One region of the Glutamicibacter mishrai genome, then DNA from elsewhere that is predicted to be linked to it. Evidence: riboswitches for the same ligand, from Rfam matches in the RefSeq annotation. Region 1 holds a riboswitch; each other region holds the start of a gene.

Region 1 (9,574 bases):
TGGGCCAGCAGCACATCCTGTGGCACCTCGACCCAGACCGGGCCCATGGGCACGGTGATGGCTCGGGCCCAGGCGTCCTGGATCGCCGAAGGGATGCCCGAAGCGTGGTGCACGGTCTGCTGGAACTTGGTGACGTTCGCGGCCGAAGCCTTCTGGTCATCAAGCTGGTGCAGCATGCCCTTGCGGCGGGCACCCAGTCCATCCAGGGGAATCTGGCTGGCCACAACGACCATCGGCACGCCGGTGGCGTAGGCTTCCTGCAATCCGGCCAGCGAGGTCAGCGCCCCGGGGCCGGTGGACAGGAAGAGCACGCCGACCTCGCCGGTGGCGCGGGAGTAGCCGTCGGCGGCGAAGGCCGAGTTGTTTTCCACCCGCGAGGAGACGAATTCCAGGTTGGAACGTGACAGCGCGTCGAACAGCCCCAAGGCGTGCTGTCCGGGGATGCCGAACACCGTTTTGGCGCCCAGCGCGGTGAGGGTCTCGATGACCAGGTCGCCGCCATTGCGTTGAGGCTGTTCGCTCATTACTTGTTCAGCCCCTGGGTGGAACGGAAGTCGCTGATCAGGCTGATCAGGTCGTAGGTGACGTGGCTGGCGGCCACGCCGGTGAGTTCCGCGTGGTCGTAGGCCGGGGAGACCTCGACAATGTCGGCGCCCACGATGTTCAACCCGCGCAGGCCGCGCAGGATTTCGAGCAGTTCGCGGCTGGTGATGCCGCCGGCTTCCGGGGTGCCGGTGCCCGGTGCGTGGGCTGGATCCAGCACGTCGATGTCCACCGAGATGTACAGCGGGCGGTTGCCGATACGGTCGCGCAGCTTGTCGACGATTTCGCGCACGCCCTGGTAGTACACGTCCGAGCTGGTCACGATGCCGAAGCCGAAACGCTTGTCATCTTCCAGGTCCTTCTTGCCGTAGAGCGGGCCGCGGGTGCCGACGTGGCAGATGGCTTCGGTGTCCAGGATGCCTTCTTCCACGGCTCGGCGGAAGGGGGTGCCATGGGTGTATTCGGCGCCGAAGTAGGTGTCCCAGGTATCCAGGTGCGCGTCGAAGTGCAGCATGGCCACCGGTGCGCCGGCGCGCTGGGAGGCGGCGCGCAGCAGCGGCAATGCGATGGTGTGGTCGCCGCCGATGGTGACCAGGCTCGAGCCATCAGCGGTCAGTTCCAGGGCTTCGTCCTGGATGGTTTCGATGGCCTCGTTGATGTTGAACGGGTTCACTGCGAGGTCGCCGGCGTCAACGACCTGGCTCTGCGCGAAGGGCGAGGTGTCGGTGGCCGGGTTGTATGGGCGGATCAATCGCGAGGATTCGCGCACGTGGTTGGCGCCGAAGCGGGCGCCGGGACGGTAGGAAACACCGGTGTCAAAAGGGACGCCGATGATCTTGATGTCGGCGTTCTGCACCTGGTCCAGGCGTGGCAGGCGGGCGTAGGTTCCAGCGCCTGCGTAGCGAGGAATCATTGCAGCGTTGATCGGCCCCAGATTGCCGTTTTCCTCGATGCGGACTTCTTTCATGTTCTTGCCCTCCTGGCACTCATCGGGCAACTGCCATAGTTGCCTAATATGAAACTTCAGTTTCCTATTATGCTATTTTGTTGGCGAGGTCACGTCAAGGCTCAAGCCACCGAATCTGGGACTATGACGCGCAAAGCCGCTTAATGCCACAGATGCCGTGACCCTCAGGGGTCACGGCATCTGTCATCCGGGTTCTGTTTTCGCTGCAGCGGCCACCTAGGCTGCCGGCGTTGCGTGATAGTTCTTCTTGCTGGCATTGACCAGCGAGCGATCGATCTCATGGATCCCGAGGGTGAAGCCGGCGGAAAGAACCAGCGACTTCAGCATCAGCTCCGAGAAGTCATCGGCGACGTAAACCAGCTGGATTGGCCCGACCAGGATCAGCAGAATGACCGCCCAGAAGGCATAGGACCAGGAAACATGAGCTTGGGCCATCTGCGGGAAGCGAGCGCGGCGCCGGATGGTCCGCAGCCCCAGAGCCACAATCACCACGGCAATGATCACCGCGCCGATGAAAAAGAAATTGCGTTGCGTGCGGATCCAGGTCAGCGTCGTGCCGGCAAGAATGCCGACAAGCAATGAGGCCCACCAGCTGATGCAGCGCAGCTGGCCCCGCGTGCCAGTTACCTCGCTAGTACCCACGCCACTCCTATCAATCACCGCATGGTGTGCGTACGCCGAGCACACCTTTTTAGAATACGCGCTGAACGGCATCACGCCGAATAGCGGCACCACGGATCAGAGGATCAAGGTCCACGTCACCAAGGCAACATCATCAGACTCGTTCTCCCAGCTATGCGGTTCGCGCCCCGGGAAAGTCATGGTGTCCCCCGCTTGGAGCTCAACGCGCTGCTCGGGCAGGACCAGGGTGAACTTCCCGGAGATCACGTGGAGCACTTCCAATTCGCAGTCCACGGAGTACAGCTCGGCCTCGCCGACCCCCTTGGGAGCGACTTCGGCACGGATCATCTGCACGCGCTTTTCACTGCGCGGCGTCACCAGCTGCTCGGTGATCCCCTCGCCACCCAGGGAGACCCGAGGCGCATCTTCCAAGCGCACCAGCATAGTCTCGGGCACCTCGAACAAGGTGCCCACCTCGATGCCGAGCACTTCGCACAACTTCAGCAGCGTTGATACCGAAGGGCTGGTGAGATCCCGTTCCACGCGCGAGAGGAACCCTTTGGTCAGCCCGGAAAGCTCGGCTACCTGGTCGATGGTCATCCGCTGCCGCTGACGAACCCCACGCAACCGCGAACCAATATTGATCGCGGCTCCGCTTGATTCCACGGGCAGGGTTTTCATTCGTCAGCTCCATCGCGTCGTTTGTTTCGGCACACCAGCGGCCATCTTGGCGGCCATAGTGGCCTGTCGCGGCAAGTTTACCAATAGTAAACAGAGCATAGCGCCAGTCCTGCAAATATGCCGCGTCTCACACACTTCACACTTCGATGTCCCGCTCGCTGATTAGACTCTGAGCATGGACCACAGCAAAGAGCTTTTGCTCGAATACCTCAGCGACGCGCGCCAAGCCGTCATCTACAAAGCCCAGGGGCTAAGCGACCGGCTGGCCCGCAAACCACTGACCGCCACCGGAACGCACATCCTTGGTGTCGTCCATCATCTGGCCACCACCGAATACGGGTATTTCGCGCAGTGCCTCGGCCGAAGCGTGGAGGACCCCTACATCCAGAACCTGCTGGATGCCGAGGATCCGCAGGCCGACTTCCTGCCGCCAGCGCACTTGAGCGCGGGCGAGATCATCGGCCTGTATCAAGACTCGATCCTGTTCTCCGACGCCGGGATCAAGCCGCTGCCGCTCGATGCGCCGGTCGAGGTGCCCTGGTGGAGCCGGCGCCGGCACACCACGCTGGAACAACTCATGGTGCATATGATCGCCGAGACCTCCCGGCACGCCGGCCACCTTGATATCGTGCGCGAACAGCTCGATGGATTCACCGGACTACGCCCAGAAGCACCCAACCTCCCGGACTACTCCGCTGCGCAGTGGGCCGAGCAATTCGAGTCCATCAACCGCCTGGCCGACGGTGGAGGCCAGCAGTAGCCCGAAGGCCAGGTCATATTACGGAACAACTCTTCATTGCGCGTAGCACAGGCGGGTAGCATCACTGGTGTTGCTTCACGAGACACGGCATCAAGCTCCGACTTGCCGTGCACCAACCCCAGATTCATGGGTGGTTCGGATGAAGAAGCGGTCCGTTCACACGTTGTGCCCGGGCAAGAACCCAGCGAGAGCGCATCACATGGCATATTCCGTCCTGCCCATCGTCGACCGCCAGACCGGCCAAGTGCAATTCACCGTCCACGGCCAATGGCACATCTGCTACGTCAGCGATCCGCTACGCCTGGAATTTCTCCTTGCCCGGTGCGCGCGCCGCCCGATCTTCATCCCCGAGGCCTGCGAGCTGCGATTGTCCGTTGCCGCCGCCGGCAGGCCACAGGGGCGCACCGTTGCTTTTAGCCTTGCCAAATTCCCAACCCTGGAACCGGCCACTAAAGTAGGTAGCTGACCTATTCACCGGATTTCTCCAAGGAATTCGATCTGCCAAGAGAGCTGTTTTCGTGATGTCGAACCAGTCAGCAACCAAACCTACCCGCGCCCAGATCCAGCGCTGGCGAAAGTATCTGGCCGATGAAGTCGCCGAAGGCGCCATCTACCGCACCCTCGCCCAGAAGAAAACCGGGCAGGAAAAGCAGATCCTGCTGGGACTGGCCGAAGCCGAAGCCCGCCACGAAGAACACTGGCGAACCAAGCTCGGCGAACATGCCAAGCCGGTGCGCCCTTCATTGCGCCGCATCATCCTGCGTTTCCTGGCACGCAACTTCGGCTCGGTCTTCGTCCTGGCCATGGCGCAACGTTCCGAAAGCAATTCGCCGTACCGCAACGACAAGGACGCGACCGCGCAGATGGCCGCGGACGAACAGGTCCACGAAGAAGTAGTCCGCGCACTGGCCACCGCGGGACGCGCCCAGCTCTCCGGCAACTTCCGTGCCGCGGTTTTTGGCGCCAACGACGGTTTGGTCTCCAACCTGGCGCTGATCATGGGCATTGGGGCCACCGGGGTTTCCTCGACCTTCGTGCTCTTCTCCGGCATCGCCGGCCTATTGGCAGGTGCGCTATCCATGGCCGCCGGCGAGTTCGTCTCCGTGCGTTCCCAGCGTGAACTGCTCACCGCCTCGCGCCCCACGCAGGTCACGCTGACCGCTGCGCCCGACCTCGATCTGGACTCCAACGAACTAGTGCTGATCTACAAGGCCCGCGGCATGAACGATGAAGATGCCGAGCACCGTGTCGCCGAACGCATGGGACTGTTCACCTGCGACTGCAACCCGTCCTTCTCCTTGAACCCCGAGGTACGCGCGGAGGAATTGGAAAGCGAACATGAGGAGCTCGGCTCGGCAACCGGCGCCGCGGCTACCTCATTCTGCCTTTTCGCTTCCGGCGCCGTGATTCCGATCCTGCCCTACATCTTCGGACTGGGCGGATTGACCGCGGTCGCCATCTCCGTGGTCTTGGTTGGCATCGCCCTGATGATCACCGGCGCCATCGTCGGCTTGCTCTCAGGCGCTTCGCCGCTCAAGCGCGGCCTGCGCCAGCTGGCCATCGGCTGGGGCGCCGCCGCAGTGACCTATTGCTTGGGCCTGCTTTTCGACGTGCAGGTCGCCTGACCGGCCGATGTCCGTTACCAGCGCGTGCGCCGGCGCAAGGTGCTCATTGAGTCGATGAATTCCATCGCCTCGGCGGCCGTGTCCACCAGGGCAATCCGGTCTTCCATGACCCGCTGCGCGGCGAGCGCTTTGAGCAGAGGCCAGGCCGGCATGGTCTTGGTCCAGTATTCGCGCCCCAGCAGAACCATGGGAACCACTCTGGCCCCGGTGGCGTAGTAGTTTTCGCAGGCATCCTGGAAGATCTCCTGGACTGTTCCGGCGGCCCCGGGCAGGACGATCAGCCCGCCATTGGACTGCTCCAGGAGGATTGCTTCCCGGATGGAGTTGGTGAAGAACTTCGCGATTCTCGTGGCGAAAAGATTCGGCGGCTCATGGCCATAGAACCAGGTGGGCACACCCAGGGATTGCCGGGAGCTGGGGAAACGTTCCTTGACGGCGAGCGCGGTGCGGGCCCACCCGGTGCGCTGATGAATGGCATCAGGTTCGGCAGCCAGCATCTTCAGGGCCCCCTGGACGTCCTTGGGATCGTAGTCCGCCAGCCACGCACCGGCATTGGCCGCTTCCATGGCTCCCGGTCCCCCGCCGGTGGCGACGGCGTAACCGGCCCGCGTAATGAGTTGCCCGAGTTCCACGGTGCGTTCGTATTCGGGCGTCCCGCGCCCCATGGCGTGGCCACCCATCACCCCGATCAACGGGGAATCCTTGAAAGCGCCCTCGTACACTTCCGAGACGAGGGCCTGCCCGATGTGATGATCGTGCAGCGTCCTTGCCATCGCATCATCGGAGGTGCGCACAGCTGGCGACGTGTGCTGCTGCGAGTACGCGTAGATCTTCGCGTCCGGAACCTGATCGTAGCTTTCTACCTGGATCCCCGAATACAGTTCCTCTGGGCTATACAAGCCCCGCTCGCCCGTGGTGAAGGGAAGCTCCTGGCCGGAGCCCATGCACAACCCGCCCGTCGCCTGTACCAAGGCCCTGCCCTGCGGGGAGAATTCGCAGTCGATGAAGATCGCCTCGGATAGATCCAGGGACCGCAGGACACAATCGCGCTCGCGCAGATCGACGCGATGCACCCGCCAGCCCAAGCCCCGGGCAGAAGTTGCGGCCAACGCCTCGGAAGCCAAGCGATCGAACTCGATCAGCGAGGTGATATTCACTGCCCGTGCCGGTAAATAGGGCCAGATATGCGACATGCGTCAACGCTACGTCATAGATAGTGATTATTCACAGACCGGCCCTTCAACTTTCACCACGGGCCGGAACGTGAAACGATGAGAGGATGAGTGATTCTGTTCCACCAACCATCGACGCCCGCCACTTGCTGCGTTATCTCGGCGACGTCCCGTTCTTCTACGGAAAGAACATCGCGGCACAAGAAAATTCCGTGGTTGACGTGGAATTTGATGAATCCACTCGGCAAATCGAAGGCACCGTTCGTGCCAACGACGAAGAATTCTCGCCGATGATCCAGGTCCAGCAAGAGGGCAACGACTGGAAAATCGAACTCTGCGAGTGCACTTGCGAGAAGCCAGGCATCTGCGCGCACATTGCCGCGTTGGCCATTGTCTCGAACAAGATCGCCTCTTTGCCGCGCCTGGTAGTTGTGCCGGAAGAAAAGAACTCGGCCGCGTGGGCACAGCAGATCGACGCGTGGTTTGAACCTTCTGAGCCTGGCCCGGCTGATGGGCTTCTCGGTTCCCAGCACGACCCTGTGGTTGCCATGGGCCTGCAGTTCATGCTCTTCGATGCGAAGAACACCACCCAGCAGCAGCAGTGGATGCCCACCGGAACCATCCCGCACCCCACCCGCAATAAGCGCTTCCGTTTGGGTGTGCGCCCGATGGTCCGCAATTCCGAGGGCCGCTGGGTGCGCGGGCAATTGCGCTGGACCACTTTGGGCTTCAAGACCTATGGGTGGAACCTGCTGCGTTCCCAGCACCACTGGTTCACCCGCTTTGCCTCCATGGCCCGCAGCGATACCCAGCTGCAGTTCAAGGTCGACGAAGACTGGCTCTTCATGGATGAGTACGCCTCGGACCTCCTCTGGCCGCTGCTCCAGCAGGCCCAAGAACTGGGCATCGCGCTCATTTCCACCCGCTCCGAGCAGCGCATCCGCATCGTGGAGCCGGCCAGTTTCAGCATGCAGGCAACGCTCGACGACCAGCAGATGCAACTGGGCGGCATCCTGCATATCGACGGCCAGGACCTGAGCCTCGATTCCGAATCCCCCAGCGGCGTCATCGCCGATCATGGCTTCTACGCCCAGCTGGGCCAGCCGGATGAGATCTGGTTGGCTCCGAGCCAGGAACCGGTCGCCGAGGCACATCGCCGCTGGTACGTCGACCGGCGTCCGGTCACCGTCCCGGTTGCGGAAATCGACAGCTTCTTCGAATCGACCTACCCGCGTTTGGCGCGCCGTTTTGATCTTCGCAGCGCCAGCGACGAGTTGGTGCTCCCCGACCTCAAGCCTCCCTATGTCCAGGCCACAGCCACCTACAAGCGGGATCTGAATGACAAGAGCGAGCCCAACGACTCGGCTACCCTGGAATTCCAGGTTCGCTACCCAGGGGTTCCGGACCAGCACGAAGTCTACGATTTCGAGGCCGAAGAGCAGCTGCGCGCCGCGATCAACGAGGTCTTCGAGCAAACCACCGGTACAGGGAACCCTGATCTTTCCCCGAAGTTCTACTCCGGCGAAAGCGTGATCACCTTCGTCTCCGAAATCTTGCCGGCCATCGAGAGCCTGCCTGTGGTGAAGCTCAATGAAAAGGGCACCAGGCCGGTATTCCGCCAGCTGCGCGAACTTCCACAGCTGAAGATCAACGCGGTGAACCACGAACGCACCGACTGGCTGGATCTGGGATTGCTGATCACCGTGGGCGACCACGAGGTTACTTTTTCGCAGATCGTCGAGGCCATGAGCAATGGCGCGATGAAGATCAAGCTGCCGGACAATACCTGGTTCTCCCTGGACCAGCCGCTCTTCGCGAAGCTCAAAGCCCTCGTGGACGAGGCGCAGGCACTCAACGACAAGCCCAAAGACGGCGACCTGAAACTCACCGTTTTCCAGATTTCCATCTTTGAAGAGCTTGATGAACTCGCCGAAGGCATCGACGGCGCCGATTTGTTCATCGCTCGCATGCGCTCGCTTCTGAAGGTAGCCGAGGGCGAGCAAGCCAGCGTCCCGGAGACCTTGAACGCGCAATTGCGCCCGTACCAGGTCGAAGGCTTCCGCTGGCTGAGCCGCTTGTATGAAGGCGGCTTCGGCGGAATCCTGGCCGACGACATGGGCCTTGGCAAGACCCTGCAGACCATTGCCTTGATCCTTCATGCCCATGGGCTGTGGAGTGACAGCGAGGCGTGCGCCAAGCTGCCAGCGGCCCAGCAGACTCCTGCCCCGTTCCTGGTTGTTGCGCCAAGCTCGGTTGTCTCGAACTGGGAGACCGAAGTGAAGCGGTTTGCCCCGAGCCTGCGCGTGACCAGCATCGAGGGAACGCTGAATTCGCCACGGCAGCTCAGCGAGTTGGCCGAGAACTACGACGTCATCCTCACCACCTACACGCTGCTGCGCCTGAATGACGAGATTTATGAGGCCCAGCGCTTTGCAGGCCTGATCCTCGATGAGGCCCAGTTCGTGAAGAACCGTTCCACCAAGGCCCACCGCACCGCAGTGAACCTGCAGACCAACTTCAAGTTAGCGGTGACCGGTACTCCCATGGAGAACAATTTGTCCGAGCTCGGCGCCTTGCTGTCTCTGGTGGCGCCGGCGCTCTTCCTGAATACGAGCCGCTTCAACCGCCAGTTCGCCCGGCCTATTGAAGTGCTCGGTGACAAGGACACCTTGGCTTTGCTTCAGCGCCGCATCAAGCCATTCATGTTGCGTCGCACCAAGGAATCGGTGGTCCTCGATCTGCCGCCAAAGCAGGAACAGCAATTGCTGGTTCGCCTCTCGGACGAGCATCAGCATGTGTACGACACGCATCTGAACCGCGAGCGCCAGAAGATCCTGCACCTGGTGGAGGACCTTGACCGCAACCGCTTCACCATTTTCCAGTCGCTGACGCACTTGCGCATGCTTGCGCTGGAACCTTCATTGGTTGACCCTGAACTCTCGGATGTCCCGGGTTCCAAGCTGGAAGCACTGTTTGATCAGCTGGACGATGTTCTGGGCGAAGGCCACCGCGCATTGGTCTTCAGCCAGTTCACTTCTTATCTGAAGGTCTTGGCTGACAAGCTCACCGAACGAGGCGTGAATTTTGTGTATCTCGATGGAAATACGCGAAATCGCTCCAAGGTCATCGAGCAGTTCAAGGAAGGCGAAGCGCCGCTGTTCTTGATCTCCTTGAAGGCCGGTGGCTTCGGGTTGAACCTGACCGA
Region 2 (9,574 bases), 310 kb from region 1:
ACTGAGCTAAACCGCACAAAGGCCCATCCACGCTTCGAGCTTGGATGGGCCTTTGCTGTACCTGGCCGAGACTACAGCTCGCGCAGCAGTTCGCAGGTCCTGCCTAAAAACAGTTGGGCCAACTCTTCTCTTGGACTCACCGACGTGAAAACTCCCGCCAACATCAGGGCCGCGTCCAGCCGCAGAATCCTCCATGCCGCGGTGGATTCGTCAACCACTCCGGATTCCCGCCGATAGCCTTCGACGATGTCCGTGTAGTCCAGTCCATTTTCCGTGATGGCCGAGTATTCCTGAATGCGGGCGAGTTCCACTTCCGGTGCCGCAGTCAGCGCGTTGCTCCAATCAATTAATGCTTTGGGTGCGCCGTCTATCACTCGGATGTTCTGCCGGCGGATATCCATGTGCAACAAGCTGACTCGACGTAATGACTTTTCAAGTAGTGCGATCAGCGCTGTTTCCTGGGGCAACGAGGGCATCTGATGTTGTGCGCTGAGCCGCGAGTAACGATGAGAAATGCGTTGGCCGAGGTAACGATAAATGTTCGCGTGTTGGCTGGCTTCATCAATAGGTGGTTCCTGCTGATGCATCTGTGCCAGCACGGCGCCCACGGCATGCTGATCTAAGGGCGTTCCATCGTCGTCGATGATTTCTGTGATCAACACCGGATAGCCATCTTGGACAACCAATTGCTCCGGACGGGCAGAAGGCACGCCGTGATCTACCGCCCACGCGCTGAGCTTCAGCTCCTTATGCTGAAGGTCTCGCGCCGGAATCTTCGGATTATTTGCGGTATCAAAAACTCGTGCACGCGGGACACGGTAACTTTCGCGCCGTTTTTCCGTGGCCGCGATGAAAAACAGAAATTCAACACCCTCGCCAGCAAGGAATATGTCGTTCGCTCCTCGTCGATTGGCCAGGCGCGTGGCCGCCGTCGAGGCACTGATCGCTACTGGGTAAGACATCTGTTTCCTGTCCGTTGGCTACGGAAATTTGATTTTGTAATTGGTGGCTCAAAATTCCCCTGCACGTTATGAATCAGCCACTGAGACTTGTAATCGCTGCCCCTGCAGTTCAGCAGCGACAAAGTTGAGAGATTGCGAATAGCTGCCCAAGGTAATTTCCTGGTGGACCACGTTTCCGTCGGACGAACAGGGAACATTGATTTCCCCGTGGTCCGTGCTATCGCTGGTGTTCCATTCAATCGTGGACGACCTCTCCTCACCAGAACATTGCATGGCCAGAGAATACTGTCCACCGTTCAGTGGGAAACCCAACGATAACTCTTGATTCGGCTGCGTCACCTCAGTTCCAATGGATACCAATTCATGCTCCTGGTGCAGGGCGTCGGCTGAAGCCTGAATATCATTGGCGGAGCATCCGCCAAGGCAGAGGGAAACCATCGCCAGCAAAGCGGCTGGTACCACGGACCTACTTCGCAATGTTCAGCTCCCCACAGCCTGCGCGGCATTCTCAATCCGCGGCCCGATCTTGCGCAAGAGCTTATCGATCCTTGGGTCATCGGTGCGCGAGAGGGTATCCGAGAGTCGCTCCAGGCTCATCAGCCCGAGCCAGATCTTCGCCCGATGCGCTTCATCAGGGCTCGGCGCAATCAAATCCACCATCTCCAGCCCGTGCCACAGGCTCAAGTACGCGGTGTTCAGCGCCGGATCCCAGGCGGCGGCCAGATCCCAGTCCAGGATGCCGATCAGCTCTTCATCCACCCAGTGCATATTGTGCCCGGCCAGATCTCCATGGACCAGGCTCGGCGGCACCTGCGCCAACTCATCGAGTTGCGCCCACAGGCTGCTGGCCGGGCCGCGCAATTCTTCAGGCAAAGCATCAAAACACTGCTGTTGGCGCTCATCGGTCCACGAGCCGCGGAAGGCAAAAGGGGAGGCCAGGTGCTCGCGCAGCGGTTCAAGCTCGACCTGGGCCAGGTCGCTGACCAGCTTGCCCAAGATTTTGGGGTCCCCGTAGTGCGGTTCATGGGCGCTGCCCGGGATGAAGGACATGGCTACCGAGCCCAGGGAGTCCACCGTCTGGATCTGCGAGGTCGCCACCGGGATCTGGTAGTCCAACTGATCGGACACGAGCTCAAGCAGCTTGATCGAGCGCGGCATTTCTTCGGTGGCGTCGATGGTGCGAGCCATGCGGATCACCGAGTCCGGATTGGCGATCACCACCTTGTGGAACTGTCCGCCCTCGTTGACCGACGCGTGCTCCCAGGAAAGATCGGGGCGCAATCGGCGGGCGATCGACAGTTCTTCTTCCGTGGCAGGACGGGACACAGATGCTCCTTTAATTCGCTACCTTCAGGCTACCAAAGCCCGCACACAGCCTGATCAGCCTATGATCGAGAACGTGAATGCCAAGATCCTGAAGTTCGAGATCGCCCTGGTCCTTGCCTTGTCGCTGGGGCAGAGCGCGATCTATTCGATCATGAGTTTTGCCGATAAGGCCACGCGGGGTCCGCTGCGCGAACAGACTACCTCGCTGAACAACCAGCTGAGCACCCGCGAATTCTTCGACCTGTCCTACCAGCTGCTAGATATCCTTTTCGCGCTGGTGCCGGTGGCGCTGGCCCTGTATCTGATGAAGCGCAGCCTGGGCCTCGGCACACGCGAGATCGGTTTTGACCTGCGCAAACCTGGCCGCGACGCCCTGGCCGGCACAGGGCTTTTCCTGGCCATGGGGCTTGGCACCCTGGGGGTCTACGCAGCCGGCCGGGCGCTGGGCATCACCACGGCGCTGTCCGCGGCCAATCTGGGGGACTATTGGTGGAGCGTGCCGGTGCTGCTGCTCTCGGCGGTGCGCCATGCGGTGCTCGAGGAAGTGCTGATGCTCGGCTTCCTGTTCAGCTACGCCAAAAAACTGCAGCTGGGATTGTGGACCACGATCATCAGTTCGGCGGTGATCCGCGGCAGCTACCACCTCTACCAGGGAGTGGGGCCGATGATCGGCAATATGCTCATGGGCGTGGTCTTCGGCTGGGTCTACCACAAGTACGGTCGGGTAATGCCGCTGGTGATCGCGCACTTCCTGCTTGATGCCATCGGATTTGTCGGATATGCGCTGATCGGCCCGGCGATCGGGATCGGCGGCTAACCCGGATAAACTGCAAGAATGCAGATTTTCGAGCTGGCTGAAGAACAGATTCCCGATGCTGTGGCGCTGTGGGAAAACACCGGGTTGACCCGGCCCTGGAACGATCCCTACGCCGATGCCAGGCGCGCTTTGGAAACCCCCACCTCCACGGTGCTGGCCATGATCGAAGATGAACAAGTTCTGGCCACCGTGATGGCCGGCCACGATGGGCACCGCGGCTGGCTGTATTACGTGGCGGTGGACCCGCAGAGGCAGGGCTCCGGGCTGGGCGCCACGATGGTGGATGCCGCCTGCGCCTGGCTCGCCGAGCGGGGCGTGCCCAAGGTGCAGCTGATGGTGCGCAGCGAGAATACCGCGGTGCGTGGCTTCTACGAGCGTCTTGGGTTCACCGATCTTCAGATCCTTGCCCTGGGCAAGCGCCTGGATGCCGGCGCATAAAAATGAAAGGTGGGGACGCCATTGTCCCCACCTGCCAATGTACTACAACACCACTGGGCCGTTCTCGGTTTCGAAGGTCACCGACATGATGCCCGGAGTGCCATTGGGCGCCTGGTAGGCCATGGTCACTGCCCCCAGGTGCACGTTTTCCGGCTGCCCCAGCCACTCCAGCACCCGATCGCGGGAGCCGGCAATGGTGATCTCGCTGATCGCCCCGGCCGGCTCCAAGGCTTTGGAAGGATGCAGGTCCTTGGCTTCCTCGTCCCAGGAGATCAGGTACGGGCATTGCGGGTCGGCGATCAAGCCCTTGATGCCGATCTGCTGCCAGGTCAGCTCGCGGCCATCGGGGAACTTGCGGTTGCCCGGAACCGCCTTGCGGCCCAGCCGGTCTTCGGCGCTGGATAGATCGTCCACCGAAACGCACCAGCCCATCCAGCCGCCACCGAGCTCCGAACGAGCCCGCACCGCTTGGCCGAAGGGGGCCTTGTCGCTGGCCGGGTGGTTCAGCACCTCAACGACTTCCAGGTACTGTCCATGCTTGAGCGGGAAGATGACATTGCGCGTCCCGAACCTCGGATGCACGCCTCCCTTGACGAACTCCAGGCCGAGCGACTCGGAGATTCTTTGCGCGGTTGGCAGCAGCCCATCCGGGCCACAGGCATAACTAACGTGATCTAGCCTCATCATGAAGCCATCATGGCAACATGTGACCGCAGTCTCTACTTAGGCGACCCTAATCTTTTTTGCTGAATCGAATTCTCTGCGGCAAAAGCGCGAAGTATGTGAAATATGACCGATTGCGACCATTTCAGGGCGCTTGCATTGCAAAGATCTTCGGTTTTCGGGCACACTGGAAACAGGTCATGAGTCCCAGTAACAAGCCCCGGCTTACTGGGCGGCAACCCTCCAACCGCGGTGGGGTGCCCCGGGTGAAGACCTGGCCCTTAGCTGCACAAGGCGGCTAAGGACAAGCGCGGGTAACCCTGGAAGACTTCTTGATGAGGTGCTTCCTGTCGGTGTCTTCTCAGTGGTGTACCCCCATAGTCATGAAACGCTATTTGGAGGAAACCATGAGCAACAACTGGTCATTTGAAACCCGTCAGATCCACTCCGGCCAAACCCCGGATCCGACCACCGGCGCACGCGCGCTGCCGATTTTCCAGACCACATCTTTCGTCTTCCCGACCGCACAAAGCGCCGCCGCCCGCTTCGCCCTGCAGGAACTGGAACCGATCTACACCCGCATCGGCAACCCGACCACCGACGCGGTGGAAACCCGGATCGCCGATCTGGAAGGCGGAGTGGGAGCGCTGCTGCTCTCCTCGGGCCAGGCCGCCACCACCTTCGCCATCCTGAACCTCGCCGAGGCCGGCGACCACCTGGTGGCTAGCCCCAGCCTGTACGGCGGAACCCAGAACCTGCTCAAGCACACCCTCAAGCGCCTGGGCATCGAAGTCACCTTCGTGGCCGACCCGGATAACCTGCAGGACTGGCGCGACGCGGTCCGCCCGAACACCAAGGCGTTCTTCGGCGAAACCATTTCCAACCCGCGCCAAGACGTGCTGGACATCGAAGAAGTCGCCAAGATCGCCCATGAAAACGGCGTGCCGCTGCTGGTGGACAACACCCTGGCCACCCCGTACCTGATCCGCCCGATCGAATTCGGCGCCGACATCGTGATCCACTCGGCCACCAAGTTCCTCGGCGGCCACGGCAACGCGATCGCCGGGGTGATCGTGGACTCGGGCAACTTCGACTTCGCCAAGGACCCGCAGCGCTTCCCGGGCTTCAATACCCCCGATGAGTCCTACAACGGCCTGGTCTTCGCCCGCGATCTGGGCGTGGACGGCATCCTCGGCGCCAACCTGGCCTACATCCTCAAGGCGCGCGTGCAGCTGCTGCGCGACCTGGGCTCCGCAGTCTCGCCATTCAACGCCTTCCTGATCGCCCAGGGGCTGGAAACCCTGTCCCTGCGCATCGAGCGCCACGGCGAAAATGCGCGCGAGGTAGCCAGCTGGCTCGAAGCCCGCGCCGAGGTGCAGAAGGTCGCCTATGCGGGCCTGGCCTCCTCGCCATGGTTCGAGCGCGCGAAGAAGTATTCCGAGCACGGTGCCGGATCGATTATCGCTTTCGAGCTTGCCGGTGGCGCTGCCGCCGGACAGGCGTTTGTCAACGCGCTGGAGCTGCACTCGCACGTGGCCAACATCGGCGATGTCCGCTCGCTGGCCATCCACCCGGCCTCCACCACCCACGCACAGCTTTCCGAGGCCGATCAGATCGCCGCCGGCGTAAGCCCCGGCCTGGTCCGCATCAGCGTCGGCCTGGAGAACATCAAGGACATCCTCGCCGACTTGGAACTGGGCTTCAACGCTGTTGCCGCCCTGGATTCCGCGGCCGGCGATAACAAGGAATTGCAGGAAACCCTTTAGGAATGGCATCCATTGCAACCACCGAAGAACCACAGCTCGCCGGCGGCCAAGACGGCATGATGCGCCGTAGTGCCGTCGGTGAGCACCACTTCGAATTCGGCGGCTACCTGCCGCAGGTAGAGCTGGCCTATGAGTCCTGGGGAACCTTGGATGACGACCGGTCCAACGCCGTGCTGGTAATGCACGCGCTGACCGGCGACGCCCATGTTGCCCAAGGCGACGCGCACAGCGCTGGCTGGTGGGACGGATTTGTCGGCCCCGGGGCCACGATCGACACCGATAAGTACTTCGTGCTTGCCGTGAATATGGTCGGCGGCTGCAATGGATCCACCGGCCCGTCCTCGCTCGACGAGCACGGCGTGCCCTACGGCTCACGCTTCCCGTTCGTCACCATCAAGGATTCGGTGCGCCTTGAAGCCCGCCTCGCGCAATTGCTGGGAATCACCTCCTGGCATGCGGTGATCGGCGGATCGATGGGTGGCGCGCGAGCGTTGGAGTACGCGGTCGAATTCCCCGAACAGGTCAAGAACCTGGTGGTGATGGCTTCCTGCGCCCAAGCCACGGCCGAACAGATCGCCTTCGCCCAGGTGCAGGCCCAGTCCATCAGGCTGGACCCGAACTTCAACGGCGGCGATTACTACAGCAACGGGGCTCGTCCGGATGCCGGGCTCGGCCTGGCTCGGCGCCTTGCGCACATCACCTACCGCTCGGCAGCCGAGCTGGAGGCCCGCTTCGGGCGCACCGCGCAGCCCGGCGAGCAGCCCACAGGCCAGCTGGACGGCCCGCGCGGCCGCTACCAGGTGGAAAGCTACCTGGATCATCAGGCCACCAAATTGGTGAACCGCTTTGATGCCAACAGCTACCTGGTGCTGACCGAGGCGCTGATGAGCCACGATGTGGCCCGCGGCTACGAGTCGCTGCAGGTCGCCTTGGCGCGCCTGGACAAGGTCAACGTGGTGGTTGCCGCGGTCAACTCGGACCGCCTGTATTTCCCGGAGCAATCCGAGATGCTTGCGGCCAACTTGGCGACCCCCACGACGGTGCATTACATCGATTCGCCGATCGGCCACGATGGCTTCCTGACCGATGCCAGCCAGCTCGACGGAGTCTTGCGCAGCCGGGTTTTCAGCCGCTAGAAGCATAAAGCGAAGGGACAGCTCCCACCAGTGATCGGTGGACGCTGTCCCTTCGTGCTGTCTAATGCCCGGTTACTGCGCGCTGTCGCCGGCGCCCAGCGAATCATTGGGCTTCGGCGCGGTGAATGGCGCAGCCGACGGGCGCTTGGGGGTAATGCCATCGCCTGAGGACTGGTGGCGCAACCGGCGCAGCACCCACGGCGCCAGGTGCTCGCGAGCCCACTGCAGGTCTTCGATCCGCGCCTCGCGCCAGCTTCGGATATCTGCCGCCGGCGCGACCTCGGTGTCGATCGAATGCGGCACGTTCAAGGATTCCAACGCCATGGCGGCAATGCGCTGATGGCCCATGGGGGAGAAGTGCAGGCGATCCGGCGCCCACATCTGGGCCTGATGCAATTCGCGCAGCGCCCACATGTCGGCCACAATCGCGTCGTACCGCGCAGCCACGGTGCGAATATTCTCGTTGTAGATGGCCACCTTGCCGCGGATGCTTCCCAGCACCGGCGTATCGCGGATATCAGGACCGGTGACGATCAGCAGGGTCGCGCCCGTCGCGCTGAGCTTCGATACCGCGCCGTCAAGAATGTCGGCGATCTTATCCGGATCCCCGCCTGGCCGCAGCACGTCGTTGCCGCCGGCGCACAAGGAGATCAGGTCCGGCTTCAAATCAATGGCGGGAGCTACCTGTTCGGCCACGATCTGTCCGATCAGCCGGCCGCGGATTGCCAGGTTTGCGTAGGCGAAATCTGGAACTGTGCTGCTCAGCTCCTGAGCCAGTCGATCGGCCCAGCCCAAGTGCCGGCCGGGATTTGATGGATCGGGATCGCCGATTCCTTCGGTGAACGAGTCACCCAATGCGACATAACGACGCCAAGGATGAAGCGACTCTATTGCGGATTCGGGAGTTTCAAGGTCAAAATCTTTAGGCACAATCTACATTGTTACCCTATGGTAACTATCCGTCAATCAGTCTTGGGGATGATCTGCTTCACCCCTCGCCCCAGCCTTTGAGCAGATCCTGGCGGGCCTGCAAATATTCATCGTTCGAGATGACACCGCGGGACCGCAGGCTCGTTAGCTCCTCCAGCTTTGCTTCCAACGACTGCTTCGGTGCCAATAGATTGGATTGTGCCAATTTAGTCTTCAAATCGGTTTCGAAAGTAATAGGATCCAGGCCCGCGCTTTTGATCTTGCGCGAATTCCGTGCCTGGGCATAAACAATGAAAATCACGACGGCGACGAAAACTACGGCAACCAACCCTAAGAGTATGGGCATCACGGAGAATGTGGCATCAACAAGATCGGAACTCGTGGAAAATTCATCCTCCATGTATCCAAAGCTGGCTTCATCGGTTGGCAGTGACTTGTCATAGTCATAATTAACCTCGCTGCTTCTCATTGCACCTTCGTTCGTCGGCACCTGGCAATATCGCCAGGGAAATAATCATTAGTTTGGGCAAATAGATCTTATTACTAGTCAAGCATGGTTTATTTGATAGAACTTGCTGAACCTGGAACTTTTATCAAATCGCAATCAACATCAAGTGGCTGTTCGCGTCTTCGAATCTGCGCAGGCTTGAAGACCATCCTTTTTCTCGGCTGAAATTTTCGGGCAAAAAACAGAGATCATTGTCCACAATCCGTATGATTCCGGGCTATTTTGTCGGACGCTCGCGGGAAAATTAGATATGAGCAATCCAAATTATTCTGAAGATTATGACGATGAACATCGTCTACCGCTGAGCCCTCCGGGCACTCGCAAGGAGTCTCGTCCACGCTCCATCTTTTCGCAGTATCTTTCGCATCAGATTTTTTATGGACCGGTCATGAAGCGAGCTGAAGACCTGTTTAACGCGGGGCCGGTGCAAAGTGCTTCTGATGCACTAGAACGTCTGAGGACCATTCAGCAGCTCCATGGCTCCTTGGACGCTATGACGTCCACCTTACTGGCGGATACTGTTGAGCAGATTGGAGTGGGCTTCGTAGATAACCTTGCTGAGCTGCGCGCTTCCAACCCGGACGATGTTCGCGAAGCTGAGCGGAGTGCCGAATTCTATCGTGTAGACCCCAGCTCTGATCAGACGATCAATGCCAATTTTGTGGCCGAGGCCGCGGTTGCGCTGAGGGAAACTCCGCAAATGGTGGGCAAGCGCATGTTCTATGCAAAGGGCTTGCGCCATGTCTGCAATGACACTTTGATAGCACTTGCTGCCGGGGAAATCACGGTCAAGGCGGCTCACTACATTGTGAAGTTCTCGCAGGACTTGGCACCAGAGCAAATCGAGATCATGGAGCATCTCTTGCTACCGCTTGCAAAGACTGCCAGCGACGACACTGTCTATCAGAAAGCACGCAGGCAACATGATCGGATGAATCCGGAATCAGCGCAGGAACGCCGCAATAAGTCAGAGGCCGCGCGTAAGGTAACGCACTGGTTCGACGACGCTTCCGGTATGGGAACCATCC
Region 3 (9,574 bases), 1.0 Mb from region 1:
CCGCGTCGAAGGAGAGGTTCTCGATCAGCGGCTTCTCCGGGGTGTAGGAGAAGGACACGTCCTGGAAGGACACGTGGCCATCGGTCCGCTCAGGCAAGGTGGCCTGGGCATCTTCTGGATCCTGCTCTTCGGCATCCAGCAGCTCGAAGGTCCGCTCGGCCGAGGCGACACCGGACTGCAGCATATTGGCCACGCCGGCGATCTGACCCAGCGGCTGGGTGAACTCGCGCGAGTACTGGATGAAGGCCGTGGCATCGCCAAGGCTCATCGCGCCCGAGGCAACGCGCAAACCTCCAACAACGGCGATGCCGACGTAGGAGAGGTAGGACACGAAGTTCATCACTGGCATGATCATGCCGGAAACGAACTGCGCGCCGAAGCTGGCCTTGTACAGCTCTTCGTTGCGAGCGGTGAAGCGATCAACCATGTCATCTTCGCGGCCGAAGACCTTCATCAGCTCGTGGCCGGAGAAGGATTCCTCGATCTGGCCGTTGAGCGCACCGGTGTTCTTCCACTGCGCGGTGAACAGCTTCTGCGCCCTGGAGCCGATCACACCGGCGGCAACACCGGAGAGCGGCAGCGCCACCAGAGCGATCAGTGCCATCTGCCAGGAGACAACGAACATCATGATGACAATGCCGATGACCGTCATGATGGACTGCACCAACTGGCTCAATGCCTGCTGCAATGCGTTCTGGATGTTATCCACGTCGTTGGTCACGCGCGAGAGCACGTCACCGCGCTGGCGGGTATCGAAGTAGTTCAACGGCAAGCGGTTGAGCTTGTCCTCGACGTCCTTGCGCAGGTTGTAGACCACGCGCATGACCAGCTTGTTCAACAGCCAGCCCGAGGCCCACGAGAAGACCGAGGCCACGAAGTACATCGAGAGCACAATCAGGATGAACTGCGAGAGCTGGGTGAAGTCGATGCCCTGGCCAGGCACGAAATCCACCTTGGCGAGCATGTCCGCCTGGGTGCCCTGGCCCGAGTCGCGCAGCTGCTGGATGACCACGTCTGCCGGGGTTCCGGCAGGGATGTTCTTGCCGATCAAGCCGGCGAAGATCACGTCCATGGCCTTGCCCAGGACGCGAGGGGCCACCACGGAGAGCACCACGTACACGGTGATCAATGCGAAGACCAGAACCATGCCCCACTTATAAGGGGACATCAGCCCTACAAGGCGCTTGGCCGATGGCCAGAAGTGCTCGGCTTTGCGTGCTGGCGCACCGCCGCTCCAGTCATCTGCACCGGCGGCGACTTCAAATTCGTCAATTGCGGCGAGCTCGCTATCAAGCTGCTCTGGTTCCGCGTTCTTCTGTTTCTTCGCCACTTAGGCCACCTCCTCCACGCTCAGCTGGGACGTCACAATTTCTTGGTAGGTTTCCGAGGATTCCAACAGTTCTTCATGGGTTCCGCGGGCCACGATTTCGCCGTGGTCCAGAACCAGGATCTGGTCTGCCTCGGTAATCGTGGAAACACGCTGGGCCACGATGATGACCGCGGCATCCTTGGTAGGTTCTACCAAGGCTGCACGCAATTTGGCATCGGTGCTCACGTCGAGTGCTGAGAAGGAATCATCAAAGAGGTAGGTCTTGGGCTTGGCCGCCAAGGCGCGCGCGATGCACAGTCGTTGACGCTGACCACCCGAGACATTGGTACCGCCCTGAGAAATCTTCGACTCAAGCTGCCCCTCACGCTCGGCGACAAATCCGTCGGCCTGCGCAATACGTAGGGCTTCCCACAAATCTTCTTCCTCGGCCTCTTGAGCACCAAAACGCAGGTTGCTGGCGATGGTCCCGGAGAACAGGTACGGACGCTGCGGCACGGAAGAAATGTTCTGCGAGATCGTCTCGCGGCCCAGTTCCCTCAGCGGCAGGCCACCGATGAGGATTTCGCCTTCCGTCGCGTCGTAGAGTCGCGGAATCAGGTTCAACAGGGTGGTCTTGCCGGCACCGGTGGAACCGATGATGGCGGTGGTCTGCCCTGGCTTGGCGGTGAAGGAGATATCGGAGAGCACCGGCGCCTCGGCTCCGGGATATCCGAAGGTCACGTTCTTGAATTCGACGGTGCCGGGTGCTGGCAGCTGGACCTCGCGGTCGGCGGCATCCTGCATGGACGGTTCGCTATCAAGGACCTCGGAGATGCGGTCGGCCGAAACCATGGCGCGAGGGATCATCATGGCCATGAAGGTACCCATCATGACGGCCATCAGGATCTGCAACAGGTACTGCAAGAAGGCGGTCAGCGCGCCAACCTCAACCTGGCCGTTATCCACGCGGTGGCCACCGAACCAGAGCACTGCCGCGGTGGACAGGTGCAAGATCATGGTGATCGCCGGGAACATCAGGACAAAGAGGTTGCCGACCTTCACGCCCAGATCGGTGAGCTTCTGGTTGGCATCGTCGTAGCGTTCGGTTTCGTGGTTTTCGCGAACGAAGGCGCGGACCACGCGAATACCGGTGATCTGCTCGCGCAGCACTCCGTTGATTCCATCGATGCGGGTCTGCATGTCGCGGAACAGCGGCATCAACTTGATGACCAGCAGGCCAACAACAATCAGGACCATTGGCACGGAGACCCAGACCAGCCACGACAGTCCGGGATCTTCGCGGATGGCCATGACCACGCCACCAATGGACATGATGGGGGCATTGATCATGAAGTTCAACGCCATCAGGGTCAGCATCTGGATTTGCTGTACGTCGTTGGTGCCACGGGTGATCAAGGTGGCGGCGCCGAATTTGTTCACGTCTTGGGCCGAGAAGGTGGAGACCTTTTCAAAGACCGACTGGCGGATGTCACGGCCCACGCTCATGGCGGTTTTGGCTCCGAAGTACACGGCGGCCACGGCGGTGGCCACCTGGACCAGAGCGACAATGAGCATCAGTCCGCCGGTGCGCCAAATGTAATCGACGTCCGCGTTCACCACGCCGACGTCAATGATTTTGGCGTTGAGGCTGGGGAGATAAAGAGTGGCCATGGTGGTGGCCAACTGCAAAATGATAACGGCAATGATCCAGCCTGTATAAGGCTTGGAGTGTTTCAAGATGAGCTTGAGAAGCATGTGGAAAAATCCTCGCTGGCATCAGGCTCTCCGGCACCAGGCCACTTCGGATTAAGGGCGCGGTGATTGAAGAGCGAATGCCAGTCTAGCGCTCCGCTTGGACACTTAGTATCATCCTTCCGATTGATATTTGCCAACCAGTGATTAACGCTCGATTAACGGCAGAATTCCGGGGATGGTGGCGTTAATCATAGGTTATGGAAATAGCGCAAAGAGCCGAGATTTCCGGCGGACTTTCATCCGCCGGAAATCTACGCTCATTTACGCCTGAACGCTACCGGAAACCTCGCAGGCGTAGTTCCCTCGGATGTACTCGGACAAGGCCACGGACGGGCGTTCGAAGCACAGCAGCCGCGGGAAGCCGGTCCAGGCCTCGGGCACCAGCTGCACGATGTGCTCAGGCCGCGCCCGTTCTTCCATGTTGCTTCGGCCAGTGTCCGGGTCCTGCCGGTCACCCGCAGACATCTCTGGCCCGGCTGCGGATTCTTGGCTTTGATCCCGAGCAGTTCCAGCCGTTGCTCCAGGCGATCTAGGCCCTCAAAATTTCTGCAGAGCTCGCGGGCATGCCCCAGCGCGGCTTTAAGCCCCGCGCTGGCTGCCCAATGCAGTTCCGGGGTGAACCCGGAGGCAATCCAGCGGGCCACATATTCGTGGACATGGGGCAGGTTCAACCCCGGTAGTCCACCACGTTGCTTCTCGGCTTCGAAGGCCAGGAATCCTCCTGATTGGAGGGTGCGCGATCCTGCATGGAAAGGATCGTCCAGCAGCACGCTGTGCCACTTCCGCTCGCTGTCGGTTCCCTGCGGATTCCCTGTCGTGTATTCATGAATGGCGCCCACGGCATCCTCGCCTTCGTTCCAGGCGGCGCGGCATCCCGAAGGATCAGCACAGCCGATCGACTTGCCCGGGATGGCTTCCCGGACCGGATCTTCCCCTGGGGCACCCCGCTCGATGAGGAGGGTTGCCACCCGGCCAGCCAGGTACTTAGCGCCGCGATTCTGTGAGCTTGCTTCAATAGTACTGGGCACCACCGACAGCTTGTCTTGGGCCGGTGCGCAGCACCGGCCCAAGACAAGCGATTCGATCAGTCTCTGATTGGCGGAGGTGCCACCTCGTCGTGCTGGGACTTCCCGCTGTCCTTCTTCTTTTCCGGCGGCACGGTGACGATGATCGACGCGATGGCGATGACCACCATCAGCACGTTGAACAGCAGGCCGATGGCGCCGCCGAAGCGCGACGCCACATTGTCCTGGCGGCCAATGAACAGGCCCCAGGACTGGATCATTGCCGGATCCATGGCCCGTCCAGCCACGTACAGGGCCGCGGAGATGGCCGCGGAGATGGCCGCGCCGATGGCGTTGCCCAGCGACGAAGCCACCTTGTGGATGCCGGACGCGGAGCCCACCTCGCCGTCGGAGACATTGGACAACGCCGCGTCGGTGGACGGCGTGGCATGGAAACCCAGACCGATGCCGAACAACGTAAAGCCGATAACCGAGAGCACGATGCACTGGTCGATATACAGGAAGGTCATCGTGCACATCAGGATGCGCAGACCGGTGATCATCGACCCCCAGAGCAGCGGCTTCTTCGGCCCGAAGCGCTGCAGCAGCTTCTCCCCCACGCGGGTGGTGGCACGGATGGCCACCAGATAGCCCAGAGTCAGCAGGCCGGGCTGCAGCGAGGACATCCCGGCCGCCACCTGGACCAGGCCCCGCGAGACAATCAGCGTGCCAGCGGCGCCATTGAGCAGGAAGTTGGACAGCTTGGCGCCGGTGAAGGTGCCGACGGAGAACACCTTCAGGTTCACGAACGGATTGCGGCTGCGCACCTCGATCTGCAAGAACAGCAGCCCGGTGACCACGAAGATCTCCACGAGCGCGGTTCCGTCTACTGGGTTCCCTTGCTTCGCGCTTAGCTGCGGTTAGCCGACATGGCTCAGCTGGCTTCGGTGATTTCAATCTATCCCCCGGCTGGACAGGCAGTCCAGCAACCGGTTGAATGCAATATTCAGCAACTTCGGCGAGCGCCGGCGCCGCTAGCGGTCCTGCTCGGTGCAGATGCAGAACCTGTTGCCCTGCCGATCCGTCGCCACGGTGAAGCTGGGGGCGTACTGGCTATCGAGCTCGGTGCTTTCGCTGCCCAGCGCTTCGAGCACCGGCTGGCTTTCGGAGAAAGGGACCCACACATCCAGGTGCAGCCGGTTCGGGTTGGGGTCTTCTGTTTTCTGGAACCAGATGGCAGGCAACCGGTGGTTCGGGTCGGCCAGGCTGCCGTCTTCTTGCTGCTTGTATCCCAGGCCGGCGGCCCACTGCGCGGCGACCTGCTGCCGGTCGGCTGTATCGATGCCGATTTCCACCGTGCGGATCAATCCCGGGCGGGAAGTGGCGCCAAGTGCCCGGGCCTGTTCGGAGATCCTGCGTGCCAGGGCGATATCCCGGGTGGTCACCCGCCCTCCGGCGTCATGGGAAGTAGTGGTGACGAAGACGCGGTTGTAGCGCCAGTCCACGTCCGGGTGGTGGTTGTCCATTTCGGCGGCTCCGGCGATATCGCTGAAGAGCTCGATGGCGGATGCCGCTGTTTTGGTCTGGAAAACGGCGGCTATGCCGCCGGGGATTTCCCGCCAATGCGGCAGGTCCTCCAGATAGTCGCTGATCTGCTGGTCACTGAGAATGTCGTTGCTGCCCATGCGTATCTCCTCCTTGAAAACACGATGGCACCGGTGCCGCTTCACCTCAAGGAGATTTCCTGAAGGCACAGGTTTCCATCAGTGCCAGATCTGGATGTCTCCTGTGAACTGATGCGCTACCTGCCCGTACGCGGGCGGGACGGCCTAGCCTCGATGGCAAAGCGCAAGGAGGCCTGAATTCCATGCTGAACATCTTCCAAGCCGAGATCAATGATTCGACGTTGGATGACATCAAATCTGCGCATAGCAATCGCAAGCGCCGGCGGCTGCGCCGTGCCGCGCTCCTGGCGGTTGCGGTCATCGTCGTGGCTGCCTTGCTCGGCCTGTTCGCCCAGGAGAAGACCGTGGTGAACGACGGCGACGGCTTCACGGCCGAAGTGCAGCTCCCCACCGTGATCAGAGCCGGAAATGAAATCGAGCTGAGGATTGAAATCACCGCTGCCGAGCCGTTGCCCGAGACCATCACCCTGGAGCTGAACGAGGACTACCTGATGCTCTTCGAGGACTTCTCGGCCTTTCCCGAACCCGAGTCCGTAGCAAGCGGCGCAGGTGGCACCATCCAATTCGAGGTGGCCCCGGTGCCCGGGTCCAGGCAAATGGTCGCCACGCTCACCGGCCGCGCCTCGGATCAGTGGTCCCCGAGCACCGGCGGGGTGCTGGGCATCGAGGTGAAGGGCAATACAACGGAACTAGAGATCAGAACCTGGAGGATCCCCTGATGGATATCGTCATCCGCGCTGCCGTCGCGTTCATCATCCTATGGCTGGCCACCCGCGCCGCGGGACGGTCCACACTCGGCGAGCTCAGTTCATTCGAGCTGGTGCTCTTCGTGGTGCTGGGCGATTTGGTGCAGCAAGGCATCACCATGGAAGACCGTTCGCTGGTCGGCAGCTTGCTGGCGGCCTTCACCATGATCGTGCTCGCAGCGATCCTGAACTATGCAAATATGCGATGGCCCAAGCTGGGCAAGCTGATGCAGGGCAGGCCCATTGTGCTGGTGCGCGACGGGGTGCTTGACCGCAAGGCGCTGCATGCTGAGCGCATTGGCCTGGATGAGTTGAGCATGCTGGCCCGCCAAGCAGGCATCGAGAACTACAGCAGCATCCGGCTGGCCATATTGGAAGCCAGCGGCAAGATTTCCTTCTTCACCCAGGAAGCCCAGTCCCGATCCTGAGCGCAGTTGCCGGAAATGCGGGAAAGCGGGCGGTGCCAACCAGATAGGTTGGCACCGCTCGCTTTGTGCGCTCGGTCCGCTACTGCTCTTCCGGGGTCTCGCGCTGATCGGGCAGGTTGGCGCTGCGCTCCGCGTCCAGCCCGGGGTCCTCGAACTCTTCGAGGCCATCGAGCTGCGTGTCATCGACAGCGCGTTCCCCGTCCAGCGGTTCGACCAGCGTGGTTTCGGGATTCAGCAACAGCGGGTCATCGTCGCTTTCGGCCAGGATGCGCTCTGCCCCGCGCAACGGGTCATCCGCATCCAGCTGCGCAGGCGCATCCGAGGAGCCTTCGGCCGGTTGGCTGTCGCGGCCATCCAGCGGCTCGTCGATGTCCTGGTCCTTGCGCACATTCTCGAATTCTTCATTGTTCAGTGACATTTGCGCTCCTCTTGCCTTGTCCATAGGTAAATGATTTCTTCGGTGTCCATCAGCTTCTGCCGATGCTGGGTACTCATGTATTCCAGTGCGTTCTGCCCTGCCTGCGGGTCCGGGGACGCACAGGCATCGGTGGCGACCGCAACCGGGAGATTCGCGGCAAACGCGTCAGATGCCGTAGCCCGGATGCAGGTATCGGTGGCGACCCCGGCCAGCACCAGGGAACTGGCGCGGCGTTGCAGCAGCAGCGTCGTCAGCTCCGTGTTCCAGAAGGCGCTGTCCCGGCGCTTGACCACCTCGATGGCCCCGGCCAGCTCCAGCTCCTCCAGGTACCCGGCTTTCGCCGTGCCTTCGAAGAGGTAGCCCTGGCCATCCTCGAGCATCTTCAGCGTCCAGGTGGACCTGTCTTCCTTGTGCACGGTGCGCACGCTGAACACCGGCACCCCGGCCCGTGCCGCCGCCGCGGCCAGCCGATTGCAGTTGGCAGTGATCTGCTGCCTCCATGCGGTCAGCCCGGGGTCTGCGAAGAAGCCGCGCTGCAGATCGATGAGCAGCAGGGCCGGGTGCCTGAAGTCGCTCGTGGAATCCGTAGCACCCATGGCTCAGCTGTGCGCCGCGCAGTGCTGGCAGCAGAACACGTCCTGTTGCTGGCGCACCGGATGGCCCAGGATGGCGCAATTGCAGTGTGCGCACCGCTCGGCCATGTCCTGGATGGCGCATTCGAAACTGTCGTATTGGCCTGAACGCCCATCCCTGCTGAGCATGAACAGCGGGTCCTGGCCGTTTCCGCACAAATCGCAGGTCTGCATTGGTTCTCTCCTGTCTTCTGCTGAGTGTTCCCCTTTGCGGCTAGCGTTCCTCGTCATCCTCGCGGTACTGGTCTTCGGTCGAATCATCCAGATCCGGGTCGATGCCCTCAGGCTCGTGGGCCGGGGCGGGAACGTGCTCGTCATCCGGCTGGCCCAGCGGCCAGGTCTTCTCGACCAGATCCTGGTCCGGGTCCTTCAGCCGATCTGCGGCGTGGGCAATGGCTTCCTTGGCCTTGTCGATGAGTCCCATGGTTCTTGTCCTTCCGGATTGATCCGATACGGTCCTCTAACCGAATACCAGTGAAGCGTGCCCCGCGTACATGGTTAATCGGCTGTTGCCAGCTTCGCCCCGGGCGAGCCTGCAAGGACGCTGGCAATGGTTGATGGCCTGCTTGCGGTGCTGGAGCGTGGGAAGCGTCCCCGCAGGAAAACGCGAAAGGAGCACGATCATGGTTGCAGCCAAGGAACTAATGACCTCGCCAGCCAAATGCGTCAAGGAACAGGACTCGGTCCAGGTCGCAGCCCAGCTGATGAAGGACCTGCAGGTCGGCATGCTGCCCATCTGCGGCAAGGATGACCGGCTGGCCGGCACCATCACCGACCGCGATATCGTCATCAACGCCGTAGCCGACGGCGTGGTCATCTCCAGCACCAAGGTCGCCGACTATGCCCAGGGCAAGCCGGTGACCATTGGCGCCGACGATTCCATCGAGGAAGCCATCCGCACCATGCAGGAGCACCAGGTGCGCAGGCTTCCAGTCATCGACGGGCATACGCTGGTGGGAATGCTCGCCCAGGCGGACATTGCCCGCTACTACGACGAGCAGAGCACCGGAAGCCTGGTCGAAGGGATTTCCCAAGACTAGGACCAGACCAGGACCTGCCGCCGGCAGCAGCACAAGGGAGAGCTTCCGGGCAAACCACGGTTTTCCCGGAAGCTCTGTTCTTGCTCTTGGCGATTTTTCGCGGCAGTTGCCGCGTCACCGTCCGTTGGCGTCCGTGCCTCCCCTCGGCTCATCCAACGAGCTTGGTCCCCGAACCAGGCGGTACACGCCGTAGATGAAGAGCAATGCGCCCCAGCCTGCCACGATCCACAGTGGTCCCGAGGTGCTGTCCGGCGCCGCGAGCAGCGCGTAGATGGCGAATCCTACGGCCACGAGCCCGCCCACAATCGTGAGCCACAGGCCGGGCCGACGGCCGTGAGCCCTATTAATCGGTTTGTCCGTCATGTCTTCATCCTTTCCTCGAAGGAAAGCTCAACCCGCGTCAAAGCGGTCTTCGCTTTCCTCAGACGTATCCTCGGTATTCTCTTTGATGCTCCCCCGGCGGGCCACACGCTCGTCGCCGGGTTCTGCTTCGCGATCCGGCTGCGTGGTGCGTGCCAGGTTCTCGGGCTTGTCTCGGTCGCTCATTGCTTCTCCTG

Evidence for each region. Region 1 has a riboswitch for S-adenosylmethionine ahead of D3791_RS11340 (hypothetical protein). Riboswitches for the same ligand answer to the same signal wherever they lie in the genome.
Region 2: linked by a shared signal. The riboswitch ahead of D3791_RS12705 (bifunctional o-acetylhomoserine/o-acetylserine sulfhydrylase) and the one ahead of D3791_RS11340 (hypothetical protein) in region 1 are both predicted to bind S-adenosylmethionine.
Region 3: linked by a shared signal. The riboswitch ahead of D3791_RS06455 (hypothetical protein) and the one ahead of D3791_RS11340 (hypothetical protein) in region 1 are both predicted to bind S-adenosylmethionine.

The regions. Positions count from the first base shown of each region.
Region 1 covers NZ_CP032549.1:2,385,064-2,394,637, reverse strand. Annotated here, with positions in the region: gene D3791_RS11365 (thiamine pyrophosphate-binding protein) at 1-524, opposite strand, end outside; gene speB (agmatinase) at 524-1,510, opposite strand; gene D3791_RS11355 (hypothetical protein) at 1,727-2,152, opposite strand; gene D3791_RS11350 (helix-turn-helix domain-containing protein) at 2,249-2,812, opposite strand; gene D3791_RS11345 (DinB family protein) at 2,988-3,572, shown strand; SAM riboswitch class IV at 3,646-3,758, shown strand; gene D3791_RS11340 (hypothetical protein) at 3,772-4,038, shown strand; gene D3791_RS11335 (VIT1/CCC1 transporter family protein) at 4,094-5,197, shown strand; gene D3791_RS11330 (LOG family protein) at 5,212-6,390, opposite strand; gene D3791_RS11325 (DEAD/DEAH box helicase) at 6,477-9,574, shown strand, end outside.
Region 2 covers NZ_CP032549.1:2,692,423-2,701,996, forward strand. Annotated here, with positions in the region: gene tpx (thiol peroxidase) at 1-10, shown strand, start outside; gene D3791_RS12675 (phosphotransferase) at 72-962, opposite strand; gene D3791_RS12680 (hypothetical protein) at 1,029-1,424, opposite strand; gene D3791_RS12685 (phosphotransferase family protein) at 1,443-2,288, opposite strand; gene D3791_RS12690 (CPBP family intramembrane glutamic endopeptidase) at 2,350-3,105, shown strand; gene D3791_RS12695 (GNAT family acetyltransferase) at 3,124-3,543, shown strand; gene D3791_RS12700 (VOC family protein) at 3,586-4,230, opposite strand; SAM riboswitch class IV at 4,403-4,523, shown strand; gene D3791_RS12705 (bifunctional o-acetylhomoserine/o-acetylserine sulfhydrylase) at 4,614-5,972, shown strand; gene metX (homoserine O-acetyltransferase MetX) at 5,975-7,108, shown strand; gene D3791_RS12715 (SGNH/GDSL hydrolase family protein) at 7,181-8,038, opposite strand; gene D3791_RS12720 (SHOCT domain-containing protein) at 8,097-8,507, opposite strand; gene D3791_RS12725 (HNH endonuclease signature motif containing protein) at 8,797-9,574, shown strand, end outside.
Region 3 covers NZ_CP032549.1:1,360,553-1,370,126, forward strand. Annotated here, with positions in the region: gene D3791_RS06445 (ABC transporter ATP-binding protein) at 1-1,330, opposite strand, end outside; gene D3791_RS06450 (ABC transporter ATP-binding protein) at 1,331-3,064, opposite strand; gene D3791_RS06455 (hypothetical protein) at 3,322-3,903, opposite strand; SAM riboswitch class IV at 3,958-4,070, opposite strand; gene D3791_RS06460 (MFS transporter) at 4,149-4,940, opposite strand; gene D3791_RS06465 (4a-hydroxytetrahydrobiopterin dehydratase) at 5,103-5,753, opposite strand; gene D3791_RS06470 (hypothetical protein) at 5,936-6,472, shown strand; gene D3791_RS06475 (DUF421 domain-containing protein) at 6,472-6,927, shown strand; gene D3791_RS06480 (hypothetical protein) at 7,007-7,345, opposite strand; gene D3791_RS06485 (cysteine hydrolase family protein) at 7,336-7,941, opposite strand; gene D3791_RS06490 (hypothetical protein) at 7,945-8,151, opposite strand; gene D3791_RS06495 (hypothetical protein) at 8,192-8,401, opposite strand; gene D3791_RS06500 (CBS domain-containing protein) at 8,601-9,017, shown strand; gene D3791_RS06505 (hypothetical protein) at 9,132-9,380, opposite strand; gene D3791_RS06510 (hypothetical protein) at 9,408-9,563, opposite strand.